2 linked regions of the Variovorax paradoxus genome follow. Each later gene encodes a partner of the first gene's protein in a complex. Links are inferred from orthologs where the notes say so. Each region holds a gene or a part of one and is shown in the gene's direction. Other genes may lie near its edges. The genes, in order: eno and L3V85_RS10270.

What was found.
Region 2: the proteins of eno (region 1) and L3V85_RS10270 are in contact, whole or in part, in a solved structure (PDB 2FYM), measured with the Escherichia coli proteins. The link is inferred for Variovorax paradoxus from one-to-one orthologs.

Annotation. Positions count from the first base shown.
Region 1 is NZ_CP091716.1:5,136,312-5,143,757, forward strand. What follows is about bases 995-3,920. They hold eno (phosphopyruvate hydratase), read left to right. Parts: upstream 995-1,778; coding sequence 1,779-3,062; downstream 3,063-3,920. Other genes in these bases: L3V85_RS23675 (CTP synthase), read left to right, coding at 995-1,436; L3V85_RS23680 (DUF1330 domain-containing protein), read left to right, coding at 1,433-1,723; ftsB (cell division protein FtsB), read left to right, coding at 3,082-3,360; pnuC (nicotinamide riboside transporter PnuC), read left to right, coding at 3,496-3,920. Outside these bases: more of L3V85_RS23675, read left to right, coding at 1-994; more of pnuC, read left to right, coding at 3,921-4,116; L3V85_RS23700 (AAA family ATPase), read left to right, coding at 4,113-4,784; L3V85_RS23705 (hypothetical protein), read left to right, coding at 4,821-5,792; L3V85_RS23710 (MurR/RpiR family transcriptional regulator), read right to left, coding at 5,808-6,785; L3V85_RS23715 (C45 family autoproteolytic acyltransferase/hydolase), read right to left, coding at 6,745-7,446. UniProt on the Escherichia coli protein: Catalyzes the reversible conversion of 2-phosphoglycerate (2-PG) into phosphoenolpyruvate (PEP). It is essential for the degradation of carbohydrates via glycolysis.
Region 2 is NZ_CP091716.1:2,205,151-2,213,438, reverse strand. What follows is about bases 3,125-6,892. They hold L3V85_RS10270 (Rne/Rng family ribonuclease), read left to right. Parts: upstream 3,125-3,485; coding sequence 3,486-6,692; downstream 6,693-6,892. Other genes in these bases: L3V85_RS10265 (LysR family transcriptional regulator), read right to left, coding at 6,740-6,892. Outside these bases: L3V85_RS10290 (S49 family peptidase), read right to left, coding at 1-775; L3V85_RS10285 (Rieske (2Fe-2S) protein), read right to left, coding at 777-1,145; L3V85_RS10280 (HAD family hydrolase), read right to left, coding at 1,167-1,838; L3V85_RS10275 (RluA family pseudouridine synthase), read right to left, coding at 1,831-2,931; more of L3V85_RS10265, read right to left, coding at 6,893-7,606; L3V85_RS10260 (MFS transporter), read left to right, coding at 7,715-8,288. UniProt on the Escherichia coli protein: Endoribonuclease that plays a central role in RNA processing and decay. Required for the maturation of 5S and 16S rRNAs and the majority of tRNAs. Also involved in the degradation of most mRNAs.

The DNA of each region.
Region 1 (7,446 bases):
TGCGCAAGGCCAACAACTTCACGACCGGCCAGATCTACAAGACCGTGCTCGAGAAGGAACGCCGCGGCGACTACCTCGGCAAGACGGTGCAGGTGATCCCGCACATCACCAACGAGATCCAGGAATACATCAAGCGCGGCGCCGGCATCGGCACGGCCCACGAGGTGGACGTGGCCATCGTCGAGATCGGCGGCACCGTGGGCGACATCGAATCGCTGCCCTTCCTGGAGGCCGTGCGCCAGATGAGCCTGCGCATGGGCCCCAACAACTCGGCCTTCGTGCACCTGAGCTACGTGCCCTGGATCGCCGCCGCCGGCGAGCTCAAGACCAAGCCCACGCAGCACACCGCGCAGAAGCTGCGCGAAATCGGCATTCAGGCCGACGCCCTGCTGTGCCGCGCCGACCGCCCGATCCCCGACGACGAGCGCGCCAAGATCTCGCTGTTCTCCAACGTGCCCGAATGGGGCGTGATCTCCATGTGGGACGTGGACACCATCTACAAGGTGCCCCGCATGCTGCACGAGCAGGGCCTGGACGGCCTGATCTGCGACAAGCTGCGCATCAACACCCCGCCCGCCAAGCTGCAGCGCTGGGACGACCTGGTCTACGAAGTCGAGCATCCGCAAAAGGAAGTGTCGATCGCCATGGTCGGCAAGTACGTGGACCTGTCGGACAGCTACAAGTCGCTGAACGAAGCCCTGCGCCACGCCGGCATGAAGAACCATGCGCGCGTGAAGATCGACTACATCGACTCCGAGACCATCAACGCGCAGGACGTGTCCCGCCTGGCCAAGTACGACGCCATCCTGGTGCCCGGCGGCTTCGGCCAGCGCGGCGTGGAAGGCAAGATCTCGGCCGCGCGCTTCGCCCGCGAAGGCAAGGTGCCCTACCTCGGCATCTGCCTGGGCATGCAGGTGGCCACCATCGAATACGCCCGCCACGTGGCAGGCCTCAAGAACGCCAACAGCACCGAGTTCGACCCCGAGACGCCCACCCCCGTGATCGCGCTGATCACCGAGTGGAAGGACGCCGACGGCACCGTGAAGACGCGCGACGAGAAGTCCGACCTCGGCGGCACCATGCGCCTGGGCGCGCAGAGCTCCGACGTCTCGCCCGGTACGCTGGCCCACAGCATCTACGGCGACGTGGTCACCGAGCGCCACCGCCACCGCTACGAAGCCAACGTCAACTACCTCGACGAACTGCGCAAGGCCGGCCTCGTGATCTCGGCGCTCACGCAGCGCGAGCACCTGACCGAAATCGTCGAGCTGCCGCAGGACGTGCACCCGTGGTTCATGGGCGTGCAGTTCCACCCCGAGTTCAAGTCGACCCCGTGGGGCGGCCATCCGCTGTTCAACGCCTTCATCAAGGCGGCGCTCGAGCACAAGGACAAGGGCGCCGGCAGCACCAACAAGGCACTGAAGGCCGTCGCATGAGCAGCGGATACGTCATCGCACACGTCGAGGTGACCAACCCGACGCAGTACGAGGAATACAAGAAGTGGTCGAGCGCCGCCATGCAGGCGCACGGCGCCGAGGTGTGCGTGCGCGGCGGCCAGGTCCAGCCGCTGGAGGGCGACTGGAAGCCCACGCGCATCGTCATCCTCAAGTTCGCCAGCTTCGAGAAGGCCAAGGCCTTCTACGAAACGCCCGAATACCTCAAGGCCCGCGAAGCGCGCGCCGGTGCCGCGATCATGAACATGATCGCCGTCGAAGGCCTCTGAGCCCCCTGCCCCATTTATTCATCCGCCAAAGAGAACCGAAAGAGAAAGACAAAAGATGAGTGCAATCGTTGACATCGTCGGCCGCGAAATTCTCGACAGCCGAGGCAACCCCACCGTCGAATGCGACGTGCTGCTGGAGTCGGGCACCATGGGCCGTGCGGCCGTGCCCTCGGGCGCGTCGACCGGTTCGCGCGAAGCCATCGAGCTGCGCGACGGCGACAAGAGCCGCTACCTGGGCAAGGGCGTGCTCAAGGCCGTGGAGAACATCAACACCGAGATCTCGGAAGCCGTGCTCGGCCTCGACGCCAGCGAACAGGCCTTCCTCGATCGCACGATGATCGACCTGGACGGCACCGACAACAAGGCCCGCCTGGGCGCCAACGCCACCCTCGCCGTCTCGATGGCCGTGGCCCGCGCCGCGGCCGAGGAGTCGGGCCTGCCGCTGTACCGCTACTTCGGCGGCATGGGCGGCATGCAGTTGCCGGTGCCGATGATGAACGTCATCAACGGCGGCGCGCACGCCAACAACAGCCTCGACCTGCAGGAGTTCATGATCATCCCCGTGGGCGCCAAGAGCTTCCGCGAGGCCGTGCGCTACGGCGCCGAAGTGTTCCATGCGCTGAAGAAGATCCTGGGCGACCGCGGCATCAGCACGGCGGTCGGCGACGAAGGCGGCTTCGCTCCCAGCGTCGAGAGCCACGAAGCGGCCATCCAGCTCATCCTGGAAGCCATCGACAAGGCCGGCTACACGGCCGGCGAGCAGATCGCCCTGGGCCTGGACTGCGCCGCCAGCGAGTTCTACAAGGACGGCAAGTACGTGCTGTCGGGCGAGAACCTCTCGCTCACCTCCGAGAGCTGGACCGACATGCTCGCGACCTGGGTCGACAAGTACCCGATCATCAGCATCGAAGACGGCATGCACGAAGGCGACTGGGACGGCTGGAAGCACCTGACCGAACGCCTGGGCAAGCGCGTGCAGCTGGTAGGCGACGACCTGTTCGTCACCAACACCAAGATCCTGCAAGAGGGCATCGAGAAGGGCATCGCCAACTCGATCCTGATCAAGATCAACCAGATCGGCACGCTGACCGAGACCTTCGCCGCCATCGAGATGGCCAAGCGCGCGGGCTACACGGCAGTCATCTCGCACCGCTCGGGCGAAACCGAAGACAGCACCATCGCCGACATCGCGGTGGGCACCAATGCCGGCCAGATCAAGACCGGCTCGCTGTCGCGCTCGGACCGCATCGCCAAGTACAACCAGCTGCTGCGCATCGAAGAAGACCTCGGCGACATCGCCGTGTACCCGGGCCGCGGCGCGTTCTACAACCTGAAGTAACGCACCGGACGCCCCGCGCATGCGCGCCCGCTTCGTTCCACCGATCATCCTGCTGCTTCTGCTGGGCGTCCTGCAGTGGCAGCTGTGGAACGGGCGCGGCAGCGTGCGCGACGTGGCGCAGCTGCGGACCAAGCTGGCCGACCAGAAGGAAGCCAACGCCAAGGCCGCGCTGAACAACGAGCGCCTGACCTCGGAGGTCAACGACCTCAAGGACGGCCTCGAAATGGTCGAGGAACGCGCGCGGGCGGAACTCGGCATGGTCAAGCCGAACGAAGTGTTCGTACAAATCGCGCACTAGGATGACCCCCAGTCTTCGCGCACTTCGTGTCGCTTCGCCAACCCCCTTCCAGGGGGCGGCACCGGCGGCCCGGCAAAGCCGGTTCCGCGGTGTCCCACGAACAGACCGCGTCGGTGCCCGCTGGGGGCGAATCTGATTCTTGAGCTTCTCTCGGCCCCTGCTTTCTTGCTCTGGGGCTCACCCGTCAGTTGGCTCGAACTCGTCGCAGCCGTGCTGGCGCTTGCCATGGTCGGCTGCAACATGCGCGAGATTCACTGGGGATGGCCGCTGGCCATCGTCAGTTCGCTGCTCTACATGGCGGTCTTCGCGAAGGCGCGCATCTACGGCGACGCCTCGCTCCAGGTCTTCTTCGCTTTCGTCGCCCTGTGGGGCTGGACCCAGTGGCTGCGCGGCCACCGGGCCGACGGTAGCGCCCTGCATGTCAGCCGGCTTTCGCCGCGCGGCATTGCACTCACGCTGGCGGCCTGCGCATTGGCCTGGCCGGCCATCGCCCTCTTCCTGCGCCGCTTCACCGACACCGACGTGCCCTGGTGGGACGGCTTCGCCACGGGGCTGAGTCTGGTCGGGCAATTTCTGCTCGGCCGCAAGTTCATCGAGAACTGGCTGATCTGGCTGGCGGTGAATGTGGTCAGCGTGGGCCTGTTCATCCACAAGGGCCTGTGGCTCACGGTCGGGCTGTATGCGGTGTTCGCCGCGCTCAGCGTGGCCGGCTACCTGGCATGGCGGCAACGCCTGCCGCAGGCGGCACGCGCATGACGCCCACACTGCCGACCGGCTGCGTCATTGCGCTGCTGGGCGCCGAAAGCACCGGCAAGACCGAGCTGGCGCGCGCCATCGCGCAGCGCCTGCAGGACCGCGGCACGCCGGTGACGCTCGTGGGCGAATACCTGCGCGAATGGTGCGAGCGCGAAGGCCGCACGCCGCGCCCCGCCGAGCAGCAGGCCATCGCCGACGAGCAGACCCGCCGCATCGGCGTCGCCGCCGCGTCGGGCGTGGTGGTGGCCGACACCACCGCGCTCATGACGGCGGTCTACAGCGAGCAGCTTTTCGCAGACACCTCGCTCTACGAAGGCGCCCTGGCCGCGCAGCGGCGCTATGCGATCACGCTGCTCACGGCGCTCGACCTGCCCTGGGTGGCCGACGAGATGCGCGACGGCCCGCATGCGCAGCAGCCGACCGACGCGCTGGTGCGCGCCGCGCTCGTCGGCGCGAAGCTCTCGTTCGCCGTGGTGCATGGCAGCGGCGGCGAACGGCTCGCCAATGCCTGGAACGCGATCAACTCGATCGCCGGCAGCGAAGGCCGCACCCGTGCGCGTGGCCGTCTCGAAGCGAAGCCCGCCTCGTGGTCATGGCCTTGCGAGAAATGCTCCGACCCGGAATGCGAACATAAGCTCTTCAGCGACCTGATTTCGCGCCGCGAGTAAGCCGGCGGCGCGCACATCCCCTTCACCGGAGACCCGATGCCCCTTTCGACAGCCGCGCGCCTCGCCAATCCCGCAGTCATCTCTACCCTTACCGCCCTGCTGCTGACCGCCGGCCACGCCGCCGCGGCACCCGTCGCGGCCACCGTGGAAAACGGCACCACGACCACCGCCTGCGCCGAGGAAGACAACGTCTCCCTCACCCTGCGCGGCGACGGCATCCGCCACATGCGCATCGAGGCGCTGCAGCCCGACTACCTCGACAAGATCGGCAACGACGTGACCGCGCCCGACTTCTCGGGCTGCAACTTCGACGGCGGCGCCCACCCCACCGACCCCGCGCACCGTTTCAAGAAACGCACCGTGGTGCTGCTCGACAACGCCGAATGGCGCATCGTCGGCATGACGCTGCCGAGCTTCTGGCGTCCGCAGAGCGTGCCGGTGAGCGTGGGCAAGCGCAAGGACAAGGGCTTCCATCTGCTGCAGGTGTTCAAGAAAGAGAACGGCAAGGCGCTCGAGGCCATCGTGCTCTATCCGTCGGACGGCTACTGGCGGCTCAAGCCGCTGCCGGACCCGCGCTTCGGCGACGGCGTGTATGGCTCGTCCTTCCTGCTCGGGCCCGTCGAGGCGGCCGCGCGGCCGGTGGTGAGCATCGCGTCGATCCACGTCGATCCGAAACCGCTGGCGATCCGCGTGCGCTTCGCGAATGGCGGCAGCGCGGTGGCGCGCGTCGACGAAATCAGCCGCGCGCGCACCGCGCTCGACGTCACGCTGTCGAAGCCGACCGTGAATGCGCAGCCCTTCGCGGTGCTGCGATCGATGTACGTGACGCCGGACAACGCCGACGTGAGCGAGGTGCGTTGGCAGGCTTCGCCGCAGGCCGCGCAGCAGGTGCTGCCGCTGCCCGAAGTGAAGAGCCTGCAGGCCACCCAGGTGCGCTTCGGCCGCAGCCTGCCGTCCAAGCACAACACGAGCGCGCCGGACATCTCGTTCGGCGGCTTCGAGGACTGAGCCTCGGGCGCGTCGCTATTCGATGCCCAGGTCGGCGATGAAGCGCTCGCGCCGCTCGAGCGCCTTCAGCGCCTTCTTGCCCAGGTCGGTCGCGACCAGGTTCAGCAGGCCTTCGCAGAAGATGACGTAGGCGCCCATCGAATTGCTGAAGAAGGCGCTGCCGTGGGGCACGAAGAAGGAATGCTTCGCGAAGGCCGCGAGCGGTGACGCGCGGTGGTCGGTGATGGCGACGACGACCATGCCGGCCTTGGCCGCGGCGGCCGCCGTTTCGGCGATGCTGCGCGTGTAGGGCTCCACGCTCGTCACGACCACCAGGTCGCCGGGCTGCAACTGGGCCAGGCCTTCGGCCACGCCCAGCCCATGCGGATCGAGCAAGGCCACGTCGCCGCGCACCATGGCCAGCCCATAGGCCAGGAAGCTCGCCAGCGCGCTGAACTGCCGCAGGCCGTGCACGCGAACCCGCGGTGCCGTGGCCAGCAGCCGGGCCGCCTGCTGCAGTTCGTCGGCCGAGAGCTGCGCGAGGAAGCCTTCGGTGTTGGCGATCGAGTCCTTGGCGATCTGCACCATGGTGTCGATCTCGGGGCGCTGCCCGGTGCCGTCCTGCGGAGTGCTGCGCTCCGAAGCATGCGCGACCAGCCGGCCGGCCTGCTCGCTGTAGAAATGACGGTGCCGCGAAGCCAGTCCGTCGCGGAACACCGTCTGGAACTCGACGAAGCCGGCATAGCCGAGGCGGGTCGCCAGGCGGGTCAGCGTCGACGCATTGACACCCAGCGACTCGGCCAGCTCGGTGATGGTGCGCACCGCGACCTCTTCGGGCCGCTCGACCAGGCGCGCCAGCACGCTGTGCGCCTTGCTGCCCATCGAGATCAGCGCATCGCCCCGCCCCAGGCGCATCGTGAGCGCCCGCAGCGCCTCGACGGTGCGAGGCGGCGAAGCACCGTCGGCCTCGATCTCAGGCGGGTTGGGCACGCTGGTTTGGTTCGATGCTTGCATGGCCGTCGATCATATGGAATCGCGGCGGCTGCAAGGGGTGCTCGTACACCTGCCATTCGACGCGCGCGGGGCCGATGCGGATGTCCGCGGTGGCCATCGTGTTCTCGCCGTCGCTGTCGGCCGGGTCGGCGCGCAGGATGGGGAACGACGCGTCGCCGCTGTCGGCCAGCAGATGCAGCGGATCGTCGCCCACGGCGAGCAGCGCATCGCCGCGTTGCTGCCGATGCCGCGATGAACCGGTGACGATCTGCGGCAGATCGCCCAGCGCCGGATGCAGCGCGTGGTTGGCATGCAGCCGCCGTCCCGCGATCTCGACGACCGAAAGGGCCTCGGAGCTGAACTCCACGCCGAGCAACTCGGGCGACGCCCGGTGCGCCACGGTGAGATGGAAGCCGCCCGCACGCTCGCCGGATGCCAGCAGTTCGCGCACCTCCTGCAGGCTGCCCGCCTCCAGCAGCGCACGCGTGAGAACCATCCGCGGAACGCCGGGCCGCACGTTCAGGCATCGCAGGTTGTTCACCGTCATGGCAAGGCCGCGCTCGGTCACCGCGAAGGTATGGCCCGGCAGCGATCCCGGATAGACGAAGGAAGCGAAAGACGCACCGCCCTCCACCGCGCACGCCGCGATCGCGCACCGCCCGGCGAAGGCCGGGTCGCCGTC
Region 2 (8,288 bases), 2.9 Mb from region 1 along the record:
GACGATCGCCGCGGCCGGTCTTGACCACGTTGATGAACTGCGCGTGGATCTGGTTCAGCATGGTCTGCGCATGGGCGCGCTGCGCGTCGCTCATGGGGCTGAACGGGTCGAGGAAGCCCTTGTTCTCGCCGGCCGTCAGCAGGCGGCGCTCGACGCCGACCTTTTCCATCACGCCCGTGAAGCCGAAGCCGTCCATCAGCACGCCGATGCTGCCCACGATGCTGGCCTTGTCGACGTAGATCTTGTCGGTGGCGGCGGCAATGTAATAGGCGGCCGAAGCGCAGGTCTCCTCGACCACGGCGTAGATCGGCTTCTTGTACTTGGCCTTCAGGCGCTTGATCTCGTCATTGATGATGCCGGCCTGCACCGGGCTGCCGCCGGGCGAGTTGATCAGCAGGATCACGCCCTTGGCGCCTTCGTCCTCGAAGGCCGTCTTCATGGCGGCGACCACGAACTCGGCGCTGGCGTCGCCGCCGTTGGCGATCTCGCCCTTGATCTCGACGACCGCCGTGTGGGCCGTGGTCTTGGCGGTGCTCGGCGCACTGCGCGACAGCGCCAGCCAGGCCAGGAAGATGAAGAACGCCAGCCACGAGAGCCGCACGAAGGTCTTCCAGCGCCGCGTGGCCTTCTGCTCGTTCAGCGACGCGAAGGCGAGTTTCTCGAGGGTGGCGCGCTCCCATCCGGGGCGCTGCGTGGGATCTTTGGCCATGTTGCTGGGGGTGGCCGGCTCAAATGGCTCGAACCCGGCGGGTTCTGTTCTGTTCGGGTCGGTCATGTCAGAAAGTCAGGGGGTGGAGGTTCCAGTCAGTATGCCAGTGCACCACGCCGTCATGCTCGCTGAGTGCGATCTTCACGAGGCCGCCGCGGCAGGGGCCGCCCGCGCATTCGCCGGTGTCGGGCCTGTAGACGGCGCCGTGCGTGGCGCACAGCAGCCACTGGCCTGTGTCGTCGAAGAAGCGGTCGGGCTGGAAGTCCATTTCCATCGCCACATGGCTGCATCGATTGAGAAACGCGTGCGGCAACCCCTCGAAACGCACCGCGAACGCGCGGCAGGTTTCACCGCCATGAATCACGTCGAAAGGCACGGCGAGGCCGCCCTCGACCAGGTCCGAGGCATTGCACAGCGGGATGCGTTCTTCGCTCATGGCGGCACTTTGGTGTGTTGTTCAGGCGTTGCCCATAAGCCACGCTTCGAGGTCGGCCACCGAGTGTGCGACGTGCAGTGGCTTGAATTCGTCGAAGCTGGCGGGCTCGTGGGCACCGTAGCTCACGCCCACGCTGGCACAGCCGGCGTTCTGCGCCAGCTGCAGGTCGTGCGTGGTGTCGCCGATCATCAGGGTGCGTTCGGGCGTCACGTCGAGCTCTTCCATCAGCTCCAGCAGCATGCGCGGATGCGGCTTGCCGAAGGTCTCGTCGGCAGTACGGGAGGCGTCGAAGCGGTCGCGCAGCGCGACCGACTTCAGCGCCTCGTTCAGGCCTCGGCGCGACTTGCCGGTGGCCACGGCCAGCTTGTGGCCGCGCGCGCGCAGCGCATCGAGCATCTGCAGCACGCCGTCGAACAGCACCAGGTCGTCCTGGTGTTGCAGGTAGTGATAGCGGTAGCGCGCCCCCAGCTCGGGATACTTTTCCTTCGGCACGTCGGGCGCCGCACGCGCCAGCGCCTCGGCCAGGCCCAGGCCGATGACCCAGGCGGCGTCGTTCTCGCTCGGCTTGGCGCCGCCGACGTCGATCACCGCCGCCTGGATGCAGCGCACGATCAGGCGCGTGGAGTCGTAGAGGGTGCCGTCCCAGTCGAAAGCGATCAGGTCGAAGCGTAGAGGTCGGGAAGCGTCAGTCATGGGCCGTGGGAGTGGGGTGTTGGGCCATTGCCTCGAGGGCGGTGGGCGGCATCAGCGTATTCAGTTCGGGCGGCAGGCCGGCCTGCAGCGCCACGCGTTCTCCGCTGGCCGGATGGTTGAATTGCAGGCGCCAGGCATGCAGGAACATGCGCTTGAGGCCGATTTTCTGCAGGGCGCGCTGGCGATCGGATTCGCCGTACTTGTCGTCGCCGGCGATCGGATGGCCCGCCGACGCGAGGTGCACGCGGATCTGGTGAGTGCGCCCGGTCTTGATGGTCACGGCCAGCAATGACATCGGCGTGGCATCGCCCGGCAGCGTGAGCCGCGCCAGCACGCGCACCAGCGTCACGGCGCGCATCGCGTCCGGATGGTCCTTGGCGACCACGCGCACGCGGCGCTCGCCCGCACCGGCGCCCGAACCGTCGGGCAGCAGGTACTTGGCCAGCGGCGCGTCGAGCACCTTCTTGTTGGCGGGCCACGCGCCCTCGACCAGCGCCAGATAGGTCTTGCCGGTCTCGCGTTCGCGGAACTGGTCTTGCAAGGCGACCAGCGCGCTGCGCTTCTTGGCGACCAGCAGGATGCCGGAGGTTTCGCGGTCGAGCCGGTGCACCAGTTCCAGGAACTTGGCGCCCGGCCGCGCCGTGCGCAATTGCTCGATCACACCGAAGCTCACGCCGCTGCCGCCGTGCACGGCCACGCCGGCCGGCTTGTCGATGGCCAGGACGGCGTCGTCCTCCAGCAGCACCGGGAACTCGCGCGCTGGCGCGGGCGGGGTGGCGCCATCTTCCGCGCGCGCGGAAATCCGGATCGGCGGCAGCCGCAGCACGTCGCCCGCCTCGATGCGGGTTTCGGCCTGCACGCGGCCCTTGTTGATGCGCACCTCGCCCGAACGGATGATCCGGTAGACATGCGTCTTGGGCACGCCTTTCAGATGGCGGAACAGAAAATTGTCGAGCCGCTGCCCGGCGGATTCGGCATCGACCGTGAGGAATTTGATGGCCGCATTCGGTGCCCCGGGCTCACCTGAGGCATTTTGGTCTGCGGGATTTGGAGCAGCCGCGGGGCTCTGCTTCGCACCTATAATGTTTTTCACCAGCGCGGTCATGTAAGTGCTTGATTAGACAGAAGTTTAGTCCACTGCCATCAAATACCCAGGGCGGCGCTGTGAGGTCGATGCCGCTTTGGCGCCGAGCTGCAAACCCCGCGCAATTGCGCAAAGTGGCAGGCCCGGCACCCGAGTCAAGCCGACACCCACGAAACACCGATACGGAATACCCCAGCCTGCAGCTGACCAAGCTGCCGGCGGATCGAAGCGAGTCCCTTGTTGTGTTGATGCTGCTGATTCAAATGTGCCTGCGCTGGCTGATGCCAGTGGCCTCAGGCATTGGATCGCCCGCAGCGCGCGCCACCATTGCGCAACCGGCTATCAAAAAGATAGCTACTCAACACCGAATCTGGCTCGCGCCCATCCACGCGCCCCCACCCCGGCTGTCTTCTTGAGCTAACGCTCGAGAGGCCTGCTCGCGCCTGGCGCGGCAGTGACAGCATCCGGGGCCGAAGCGGCAATTCCCTGGTTTCGCGGGCGTCGTCCGTGCATCGTTGGCTCGTCAAGAGCCGGTAGAACGATACATATAAGGACAACGCATCATGAAGCGGATGCTGATCAATGCCACGCAGGCCGAAGAACGCCGCCTGGCCATCGTCGACGGGCAGAAACTGCTCGACTACGAAATCGAAATCGAAGGGCGCGAACAGCGCAAGGGCAACATCTACAAGGCGGTCGTCACGCGCGTCGAGCCCTCGCTCGAAGCCTGTTTCGTCGACTACGGCGAAGACCGCCACGGCTTCCTGCCGTTCAAGGAAATCTCCAAGCAATATTTCGCCGAAGGCGTGTCGGCCAGCCAGGCCCGCATCCAGGACGCGATCCGCGAAGGCCAGGAACTCACCGTCCAGGTCGAAAAGGAAGAACGCGGCAACAAGGGCGCGGCCCTCACCACCTTCATCTCGCTGGCCGGCCGCTATGTCGTGCTGATGCCGAACAACCCCCGTGGCGGTGGCGTCTCGCGCCGCATCGAGGGCGACGACCGCGCCGAACTCAAGGAGGCGATGGACCAGCTCGAGTACCCGAAGGGCATGAGCATCATCGCGCGCACTGCCGGCATCGGCCGCTCGGCGCCCGAACTCCAGTGGGACCTGAACTACCTGCTCAAGCTCTGGAGCGCCATCGACGGCGCGGCCAAGGGCGGCAAGGGCGCCTTCCTGATCTACCAGGAATCCTCGCTCGTCATCCGCGCCATCCGTGACTACTTCAATCACGACATCGGCGACATCCTGATCGACACCGACGACATCTACGACCAGGCGCAGCAGTTCATGGCGCACGTCATGCCCGAGCATGCCGCCCGCGTGAAGCGCTACCGCGACGACGCAGCCCTGTTCAGCCGCTTCCAGATCGAGCACCAGATCGAGTCGGCCTACGCCCGCACCGTGCAGCTGCCTTCGGGCGGCGCCATCGTGATCGACCACACCGAAGCGCTGGTTTCGGTCGACGTGAACTCGGCCCGCGCCATCAAGGGCGGCGACATCGAGGAGACCGCCACCCGCACCAACCTCGAAGCCGCCGACGAAGTCGCCCGCCAGATGCGCCTGCGCGACCTGGGCGGCCTGATCGTCATCGACTTCATCGACATGGACGAGTCGAAGAACCGCCGCGAAGTCGAAAGCCGCCTGCGCGACGCGCTGCGGCAGGACCGCGCCCGCGTGCAGTTCGGCTCGATCAGCAAGTTCGGCCTGATGGAAATGAGCCGCCAGCGCCTGAAGCCGGCCCTCTCCGAAGGTTCGTCGATCCCCTGCCCCCGTTGCGGCGGCTCGGGCCACATCCGCGACACCGAATCGAGCGCGCTGCAGATCCTGCGCATCATTCAGGAAGAGTCCATGAAGGACAACACGGCCGCCGTGCATGTGCAGGTGCCGGTGGAAGTCGCTTCGTTCCTGCTGAACGAAAAGCGCCCCGAAATCGCCAAGATCGAGCTCAAGCAGCGCGTCACCGTGCTGATGGTGCCCAACAAGACGCTCGAAACGCCGAACTACAAGCTCGAGCGCCTGAAGCACGACGACCCGCGCCTCGACCACATCGAAGCCAGCTACAAGATGGCCGACGAGATCGAAGACCCGACCTCCGTCACCCGCCGTTCGCAAGAGCCCACCAACAAGCAGACGCCGGTCATCAAGGGCGTGCTGCCCGACGCGCCCGCGCCCGTGGTGCCGCCCAAGCCCGAAGCCGTGCGCGCACCCGCTGCCGCGGCACCCGCACCGGTCGCTCCGCCTGTGGTTACCGCGCCGGTTCCGGCGCAGACCGGCTTCTTCTCCTGGATCAAGAACCTGTTCGGCGGCACGCCGGCCCCCGCTCCGGCGCCGGCCCCCGCCGCGATTCCGGTCGAACCGCCGAAGCCCCGCCGCGATGGCCGTCCCGGCCGCGACGGTGAAGCACGCGGCGGCTCGCGCGACGGCGAACAGCGCCGTGGCGGCCGTGGCGGCGAAGGTCGCGGTGAAGGCCGCAACGCGGAAGGCCGCGGCGAAGGCGGCGGACGTTCGGGTGGTCGCGACGGCGAACGCCGCGGCGGCCGCGGCGGCGAGCGCCGTGAAGGACGCGAAGGCCGTGAAGGTCGCAACAGCAGCGAACTGCGCGCCGACGGCGCCCCGCAGCAACCGCGTGAACAACGCGAGCCGCGCGAACAGCGTGAACCCCGCGAGCCGCGTGAAGCGCGCGCACCGCGCGACGGCGAACAACGCCGCAACGGCCGTGGCGAGCGCCGCGAAGGCGAAGGCCGCGACGGCCGCAACGCACCGGCAGAAGCACTCGACGGCAACCTGAACCTCGAAGCCCAGCAACTGGCTTCGGGCGAAGAAGGCAATGCAGGCGAACGCGCACCGCGCGCCCGCGGCGAACGCCGTGAACGTGGCGAGCGCAATGAGCGTGGCGAACGCGGCGAGCGCAACAGCGACCGCGCCGAACGCAACGGCGACGCCCAGCAGCCGCGCGGCGAAACCGCCCTTGCCGGCGAAGACGCAGCAGCCCAGGGCGAGCGCCAGCCGCGCAACGGCCGCGACGAACAACGCGCTCCGCGCGGTGAACGTGGCGGCGAGCGCGGCGAACGCAACGACGGCCGCCGCGAGCGCCGCAACGACGCACCGCAAGCCGAAGCCGACGGACGCGGTGCCGAAGCGGCGGCAGCCGACGTAGAGCAGACCAACGACGCCGGCAACGAGCAGGCACCCCGCCGCGAAGGCGACGAGCGCCGTGGCCGTTCGCGTGACCGTTACGGCCGCGATCGCCGTGAACGCGGTCCGCGCGACGAAAACGAAGCCGGCGCACAAGCCGCCGAAGTCGCCGAAGTCGCCGTGGCGGAAGCCGCAACGACGACGGCCGACGTGCAGGAAGAAGCCCCGGCGCCCCGCCACCAGCCGCAACAGCAACTGCCGCTCGCGTCGGAGCAACAGGCCGTCGTGGCCGAAGCCGTCGTCGCCGCGCCGGTCGCTGCCGCGCCCGTGGCTGCCCCGGCGCCCGTCGCCAACGGCCGTGCGCTGCCGAAGGTCCAGCCCTTCGAGCTGCCGCTGGACGAACTCGCGCAGATCGCCCAGAACTCGGGCCTGCAGTGGGTCAACTCCGACGCCGAGCGCATCGCGCAAGCACGCGCCGCCATCGCCGCCGAGCCGAAGCCGGTGCACGTGCCGCGCGAGCGCCCGCCGCTGGTGGTGCTCGACGAAGGCCCGCTGGTGCTGGTCGAAACCCGCCGCGATCTCGGCTCGATGTCGCTGCCGTTCGAACAGCAGCAACAGCAACAGCCCCTCTGAGCGGAACCCGCCCGGAAATGAAAACGGCGCCTCAGGGCGCCGTTTTTTTATGCCTTCTCGTAAAGCGGCAGGTCCGGCATTTCGAGGATCAACTGGCCGAAGCGGCAGGCGCATTCGGTTCGCCCGCTCTCGCTCCAGATCAGCGAGAAATCGACGCTCGGCAGCGGCGGCAGCCCATAGCGGCCGTCGACGATCTTCATGCCCGGCTCCACGTCCTCGCGCGCCAGCACCGTGACAGCCAACCCAGCCAGCACCGCCGCGCGAATGCCGTGCGGGCTCACCGACGTGAAGACCACGTGCCATTCGAAGGGCGCGGCATCGAGCGCGGCGCCCGCCACCTCGCGGTTCACGCAGGGCTTCGGAGAAAAGGCCATCGGCAGCGAGGCGCCGGGCGGCGGCTCGAAGGTTTCCGCCGCCACCCAGACCAGCTGCGAGCGCCGCAGCCGCGTGCCTTCCACGCAATCGGGCGGCGACATCACGACTGCCAGGTCGAGCTCGCCCGCGCGGATCATCGCGCGCAAGTCCAGGTGCATGCTGACGCTGACCTCCATGCGCGTGGCCGGAAAGGCGCGCGCGAACTGCGACAGCAGCGGCGGCAACCTGTCGCCCATGAAGTTGTCCGGCGCGCCGAAACGGACCACGCCCGAGATCGGCGAGGGCTGGAAGCGCCGGGTCATTTCGTCGAGGGTGTCCAGAATCTGCTGCGCGTAGCGAAGAAAGTCCTCCCCGTCTTCGGTGACGGTGAGGCGGCGCGTCGTGCGGTGCAGCAGCGGCCGGCCCACCTGCTCCTCGAGCCGCCGGATCTGGTGGCTGACGGCGGATTGCGTCAGGTGCAGCCGCTGCGCCGCGCGCGTGAAGCCGCCGGTTTCCTTGACGGCGACAAAGGCGCGCAGCAGCGTGGGGTCGAAGTCCATGGCATCCGATAAATGATTGATCCTAATGAATTTTAGGAAATTAAATCATTTCCATCATGAAGCGGGTTTCACCAGAATCGCCCCGAAACCATTTTTCGGAAAGCTTCGATGTCTCTCTCCCACACCGGCAGGAACCGGGTCGCGCTGGCCGCGATTTCGCTGATCGCCCTCATGTTCGGCCTGGAAATCTCCAGCGTGCCGGTCATTCTTCCCACGCTCGAAAAAGAACTGCAGGGCGATTTCAGCGACATGCAGTGGATCATGAACGCCTACACCATCGCCTGCACCACGGTGCTGATGGCCGCGGGCACGCTGGCCGACCGCTACGGCCGCAAGCGCATCCTCATCATCGGCATCGTGCTGTTCGGCATCACCTCGCTGATCTGCGGGCTCTCGCAGAGCGCGTGGCTGCTCATCGTCAGCCGCTTCCTGCAGGGCCTGAGCGGCGGCGCGATGCTGATCAGCCAGCTCGCGGTGCTCTCCCACCAGTTCCAGCAGGGCAAGGAGCGCAGCAAGGCCTTCGCCATCTGGGGCGTGGTCTTCGGCATGGGGCTGGGCTTCGGGCCGATCGTCGGCGGCGCCATCGTCGCGCTGTCGAACTGGCAGTGGGTGTTCCTGGTCCACGCTCCGCTGGCCGCCGTGGCGCTCGCCCTGGTGCTCGGCAGCGTGAGCGAGTCCAGCG